Regions from separate parts of the Flavonifractor hominis genome, predicted to be linked through region 2. Evidence: predicted binding sites of a transcription regulator. Region 2 holds the regulator's gene; the other holds the start of a gene.

Region 1 (3,335 bases), on a different contig from region 2:
CACACGCTGGAAATACTTCTCCATCTCCAGGGTGATGGGGCCGTCGGCGGTGAGGCACACCGCGCCGCTCTTCAGGATCTGGGAGATCCGGGCCTCCTTGATCGCATCCCCAAGGGTCTGCTTCAAGAAGTCCAGCACGGGCTTGTTCTCCTCGGCCTTCTGCTCCAGGGCGGCCTTCTCCTCGTCGGTCTCGGGCAGGGCGTCCTTATCGTCCACCGACTTGAAGGACACGCCGTCCACCGCGCCCAGCGCGTCCACCACGAACTGGTCGGGCTCCTCGGTGAGGTAGAGGATCTCATACCCCTTGTCCCGGATGCGCTCGGCCTGGGGCAGCTTGGCCAGCTGGCCGGCATCCTCGCCGCAGGCGTAGTAGATATACTTCTGCTCCTCGGGCATGCGCTGCTTGTACTCGGCCAGGGAGGTGAGCTTGCCCTCCTTGGAGGAGAAGAAGAGCAGCAGATCCTGCAGCAGGTCCTTGTGCACGCCGTAGTCGCTCACCACGCCCACCTTGATCTGGGTGCCGAAGGCCTTCCAGAACTGCTCGTACTTCTCCCGCTCGTCCTTCTGCAGGCGCAGCAGCTCGGCCTTGATCTTCTTCTCCAGATTGGTGGCGATGACCTTCAGCTGGCGGGTGTGCTGGAGCATCTCACGGGAGATGTTCAGGGAGAAGTCCTGGGAGTCCACCACGCCCTGGACAAAGCGGAAGTGCTCGGGCAGAAGGTCGGCGCACTTGTCCATGATGAGTACGCCGGAGGAATAGAGCTGCAGGCCCTTCTGGTACTCCCGGGAGTGGAAGTCGTAGGGGGCGTGGGCGGGGATGTAGAGCATGGCCTTGTACTCCACCGTGCCCTCGGCGGAGATGTGGATGACGCTCAGCGGGTCCTCCCAGTCGCCGTACTTCTCCTTATAGAACTGGTTGTACTCCTCAGCCTTGACCTCGCTCTTGGGCCGCTGCCACAGGGGGACCATGGAGTTGAGGGTCTCCCACTCGTCATAGTCCTCCCACTCGGGCTTGTAGTCGTCGCCGGCGTCCTCCGGGCGGGGCTTCTGGCGGGATTTGTGCATGAGCATGACGATGGGGTAGTGGATATAGTCGGAGTACTTTTTCACCAGCTCGGCGATGCGGTACTGCTCCAGATACTCGTCGTAGTGGTCGTCGTCGGTATTGGCCTTGATGTGCAGCACGATGTCGGTGCCCACCGTGTCCTTCTGGCAAGGCTCCAGCGTGTACCCGTCCGCCCCGTCGGAGGCCCACTGCCACGCCTCGTCCGAGCCGTAGGCCCTGGAGGTGACGGTGACGTGATCGGCCACCATAAAGGCCGAGTAAAAGCCCACGCCGAACTGGCCGATGATGTCGGTGGCGTCCCCCTCGGCCTTTTCCTGCTTGGCCATCTCCTGCTTAAACTGCAGCGAGCCGCTGCGGGCAATGGTGCCCAGGTTCTGCTCCAGCTCGTCATGGGTCATGCCGATGCCGTTGTCGCTGATGGTCAGGGTGCGCCCGATCTGGTCGGGGGTCAGGGTGATCTTCAGCTGGGAGCGGTCCAGACCCACCTTGTCATCGGTGAGGGCCTTGTAGGCCAGCTTATCCATGGCATCGCTGGCGTTGGAGATGATCTCCCGCAGGAAAATCTCCTTGTGGGTGTAGATGGAGTTGATCATCAGGTCCAGCAGGCGCTTGGATTCGGCCTGAAATTCCTTCTTTTCCACGGTATATGCCTCCTATATCAAACGTAATCGTTAAAAACATAGCGTTAGCACTCACCTGTCACGAGTGCTAACGCTATCATAATCCTTCGTACCGGAAATTGCAAGAGGGTTCAAGAAATGTTTACAATTGAGAACCGGGCGCATGGGCCGCTACGATGGCCTGCAGCTCGGCTGGGTCCACATCCTCGCCCCAGTGGTCCCGGATGAAGGTAAGGATCTCCTCCCCGAAGGTGATGCCCACCGGCGCGTCGTCCAGGGTCACCAGATAGACGTCCTGCCCGTCCAGGCCGTGGAGCAACAGGCGGCTGTCCACCCAGGCGTCCCCCTCCAGCAGGGTGGGGGCCAGCTCCGGCGGGTCGGTGCGGTAGGCGGCGTTCATCCGGAACGCCACGACGCCTTTCCCGCTCTGTTTGGTGGTGCCCAGCACGCCTATGAATTCGCTCAGTTCCCAGGAGACGCAGCCGGCGTCTTGCAGGTCTGTCAGCCGGCTGTCAAAGTAGCCGTCCACCAGGTCCCGGTATGTTTCATAAAAGCTGTCGTTGATAAAGCCCTCGTAGTCCCGGCTGACGCGGACCAGCTGGTAGAGTTCCGGACTGTTCAGATACACGGGGCCAGACGGCAAAGCCTCCCCGCCGCAGACCTCCACCACGTTCTCCTCCAGCCCGGCGTTCAGATACAGGGTGCCCGTGCCGGCAAAGTTGGTGGCGGGGACGATGGGCACCTCCAGCGTCCAGAGGACGGGCTTCGGCAGGGAAGGCAGATCCAGGGTGCTGATGGCCGCAGTGCGGATCAGCTTGGCCAGGTTGGCGGGAGGCAGGCACTCCTCATACACGCCGTACCAGGGATACTCACCCACCTCGTCTTCCCGCAGGCCGCTGAGCAGGGCGGACAGAGTGCGCTCCGGGTCGGGCCCGCCGTTGCGGAAGGAGCAGATCTGCCACTCCTCGCCCGCCTTCTGGGCGGTGAGTTCCAACCGGCTGCCGTCCGCCCCGCCGGGGGCCGACCACAGCAGGACGGTATCCCCCTGCATTTCACCGCCCACGCAGGTGAAGTAGTCCCCGCCAAAGTCACCGTCCACATACCAGGCGTCGTATGCCTCCAGATAGGGCGGGGACGAGGTGGCGTTCAGATCCGCCGTTGTAATACCGGCATATTGGGTCAGTACCTGATCCACCGCCTCCCGGTGGAGGCGGCGCACCGGAATGGGGAGCCGGGAGGGGGCGGGGTACGCCCCAAAGTCCCAGGGGGAATCGGGCAGGGCGCCCAAGGCCTCATACTCGGCCTGGTCGGCATCGGTGAGTACCTCATCGCTGGGAAAGCACCCAAGGAAGGCGGAAAAATCCAGGTCCTTCACATCGTCGTAGGTGCTGGTAAAGAAGCCGCCCACCGGCCGGGCCGTCACCCCATCCTCGTCTTCTTCCCAGGCGGCAAAGTACTGGTTGAACCGGTCCACCTCTTCCTGGGTCAGGGGACGGGGCTGGGCCGCTTCCGGCGGAGCGGACTGGGTGGTGCAGGCCGATAAAAGCAGGGCCGGCAGGAGCAGCAGGGGCAGAAGATACGGTTTTTTCATAGGTCACTCCGTTTCTATCGTCGTCTTGGTCTGGTGGGCACGGATGTGCCAGCACTCT
Region 2 (3,335 bases):
ACGCGGGGACGGTGATGACCGCCTCGGAGACACTCTGGCCCAGATAGGCCTCGGCGTCGGCCTTCAGCTTCTGCAGGATCATGGCGCTGATCTCCTGGGGGGTATAGGCCTTGCCGTCGATGTTCACTTTATAGTTGCTGCCCATCTCACGCTTGATGGAGGCGATGGTGCGGTCGGGGTTGGTGATGGCCTGGCGCTTTGCCACCTGGCCCACCATGCGCTCGCCGTCCTTGGAGAATGCCACCACAGACGGGGTGGTGCGGTTGCCTTCCGCGTTGGGGATGACAACGGCCTCGCCGCCCTCCATAACGGCGACGCAGGAGTTGGTCGTACCGAGGTCGATACCAATAATCTTAGACATAGTTCAGTTCCTCCCAAAATATTCGAAATTGTTTTTTAACAGAGTAAGGGGTGGGCGCTATGCGCCCGGATGTCACGCTTCCCACGCCGTGCGGCCGGGTTGCCTTCCCTGCTCGGCGGCTCAGCGCTTCTTAGTTGGCCACTTTTACCATGGCAAAGCGGATGACTTTCTCGCCGCAGCGGAAGCCGGCCTGGAACACATCCACGATGGTGTTCTCGCCGGCGCCCTCCTCCTCCACGTGCATCACGGCGTTGTGGAGGTTGGGGTCGAAGGTCTCGCCCAGGGCGGGGATCTCTTCGATGCCCAGCTTGGAGAGGACCTCCCGCAGCTGGGTCATGGTCATCTCCACGCCCTTTTTGTAGGCCTCGTCAGCGGTGGCCTGCTTGAGGGCCCGCTCCAGATTATCGTATACCGGCAGGAAAGCGGCGGCGGTCTCCGCCCGGGAATCGGCCCAGGCCGACTCCTTCTCCCGCTGACTGCGCCGGCGGTAGTTGTCGTATTCGGCGGCCAGACGCAGGAACTTATCCTCCTGGTCGGCCAGGTTCTGCTTCAGGGTCTCCAGCTCCTCCAGCAGAGGATCGGGCGTATCTTCCGGCGCAGGCTCGGCCTGGGCGGCGGTCTCCGCCACCGGCTCTTCCGGGGTGACCGCATCGATTTTTTTCTCGTTCTGTTCGCTCATGGGATGCACTCATCTCCTATTTCTCGTCGTCCCTGCCCGTGGGCAGTTCGCCCTGTCCGAACAGCCGGGAGAGACCCTCGGCCAGATAGGACAGCCGGGCGGTGATCTTGGCGTAATCCATGCGGGTGGGACCCACCACGCCGATCACGCCCTGCATGCCGTCGCCGATGTCGTAGCGGGCGACCACCACGCTGGTGTCTTTCAGTGCGTCGGCCACGTTTTCCGGGCCGATCAGGATCTTCATGGAATCGTCCTTGGGGACGGGGAACCGGGCCGGGTCGGCGTCCTCGGACAGATAGCTCATCAGGGTCTGGGCCCGGTCCAGACTGCGGTATTCCGGCAGCTCCAGCAGATGGGTCAGCCCCGAGGTGTGGACCCTGCGCTGCTCCAGACTCTCCAGCACCTCCATGGCAAAGGAGACCACCAGGCTGATCAGCCCATAGGCGTCTCCCGCCGCATGCTGGGCCACCCGCATCAGCTCGGGGGTGATCTCCTCCAGCGGCAGGCCCGTAAAGGTGGTGTTGAGCAGGGTGTTGAGCATCTGCAGCTGGGCCTCCGTCAGATCGGAGGGCAGGCGGATCAGCCGGTTGCGCACCACATTGGTGTCGGTCATCACCACGATGATAAAGGCATTGTGCTCCACCATCAAAAGATCAAACCGGCGGATGGTCGCCCGGCGCATGCCGGAGGAGAGGGCAAAGGCGGGGTAGTTGGTCAGTTGAGATACCACCCGGCCCGCCTCATCCAGGATCCGGTCCAGCTCCCGCATTTTCATGTGCAGGGCCTGGTTGATGCGCTCGGTTTCCTGCAGAGAGAGCTTGTGTTCCTCCATCAGCTCGTTGACGTAGAGCCGGTAGCCCTTGGGGGAGGGGATGCGCCCGGCGGAGGTGTGGGGCTTTTCCAGCAGGCCCATGCTCTCCAGGTCCGCCATCTCGTTGCGGATGGTGGCGGAGGAGACCTCCATGCCGATGGAAGCGGCAATGGTCTTGGACCCCACAGGTTCGGCCGATTGAATGTAGCTTTCGATGATGGCGCGGAGGATCCGCTTTTTTCGTTCGGTCAAATCCATTCCGGCCACCCTTTCTTTTGGATTAGCACTCATATCACCTGAGTGCTAAAGATAATGTAGCACCGTCCCTGAAAAATGTCAAGGGTTCCGGTTGTAAATTAAATGTGAACGCGTAAAAAGTGGCAGTTGGATCCGGAGAGTGCAAGGCGGGCGGCGTTGACGCGGAGGGGATTCAATGGTATGATACCCTTAAAAAGGAGGGGACGCCCGTGGAAGAGCAGAGGCCGGTGGAGATCATCGACTACGAGGACCGCTACAAGCAGGAGCTGGAGGACATCTCTCTGCCCTGGCTGCTGGAACATGATCTTCTGGAGCCGGTGGACCTGGAGATGCTGGCCGATCCCCACCGCTTCATCGCCGGGGGCGGGCGGGTGCTGCTGGCCCGCTGCGGCGACCAGATCGCGGGCATGGTGATGCTGGAAATCCAGGGAGAGGGGCAGTGCGAGCTGCTGAAATTCGGCGTGAAGGAGGCCTTCCGCCGCCGCGGTGTGGGCAGCGCCCTGATGAAGGCCGCCCTGGAGGCCGCCCGGCAGGCCGGGCAGCAGCGGGTGGTGCTCACCTCCAGCCACAAGCTGAAGGACGCCCTGCGGCTGTATGAGCGGTTTGGATTTGAATACGTAACGTATTCTGACAAGTGGTTTCAACTCTCTGACATCCGTATGGAGCGGGATCTATGACAAAAAGCGCGGGACGCAGGCCGATGTTCGACCTGCGTCCCGCGTTTTCCTCTGTTTACAGGCACGCCTTGATCTTCTCGATCATCTCCGCGTACTCCTGCTCGGACAGGTAGACCTTGTCCGGATTCATCTGGAACACGCCGCCCCACTCGTCCTGGCCCTTGTACTTGGGCACCAGGTGCATGTGCAGGTGACAGCCGGTGTCACCGTAGGCGCCGTAGTTGACCTTGTCGGGGTGGAACGCCGCGTGCAGCGCACGGGCGGCCCGGGCCACGTCGGCAAAGAAGCGGTTGCGCTCCTCATCGCTGATGTCCACGATCTCACTGACGTGATCCTTATAGGCCACGATGCAGCGGCCGGGCTTGCTCTGCTCCTTGAACAGGATCAGCTGGCTGACATCCAGCTGGCAGATGGGGATGCCGAATTTGCCCAGCAGCTCCCCGCCCATGCAGTATCCGCACTGATTGTCTTTCATAGTTCTGCCTCCCATATGTCATTGAGACTTCCGGGCGCCGGAAGGACGCCTTTTTTGTATTATAATCGTTTTTG

Evidence for each region. Region 2 encodes HrcA, which represses chaperone genes, less so after heat shock. Its sites were predicted from a motif close to TGTTAGCACTCNNNNNNNNNGAGTGCTAACA; they were not measured.
Region 1: htpG (molecular chaperone HtpG) is a predicted target of HrcA. The motif match lies at 1,750-1,780, and genes of this name have one in related genera.

The regions. Positions count from the first base shown of each region.
Region 1 is NZ_JBBMFT010000007.1:60,191-63,525, forward strand. Features, by position in the region: gene htpG (molecular chaperone HtpG) at 1-1,707, opposite strand, end outside; gene WMO45_RS10960 (hypothetical protein) at 1,829-3,277, opposite strand; gene WMO45_RS10965 (hypothetical protein) at 3,281-3,335, opposite strand, start outside.
Region 2 is NZ_JBBMFT010000005.1:80,303-83,637, forward strand. Features, by position in the region: gene dnaK (molecular chaperone DnaK) at 1-361, opposite strand, end outside; gene grpE (nucleotide exchange factor GrpE) at 492-1,040, opposite strand; gene hrcA (heat-inducible transcriptional repressor HrcA) at 1,057-2,109, opposite strand; gene WMO45_RS09615 (GNAT family N-acetyltransferase) at 2,319-2,786, shown strand; gene WMO45_RS09620 (HIT family protein) at 2,842-3,261, opposite strand.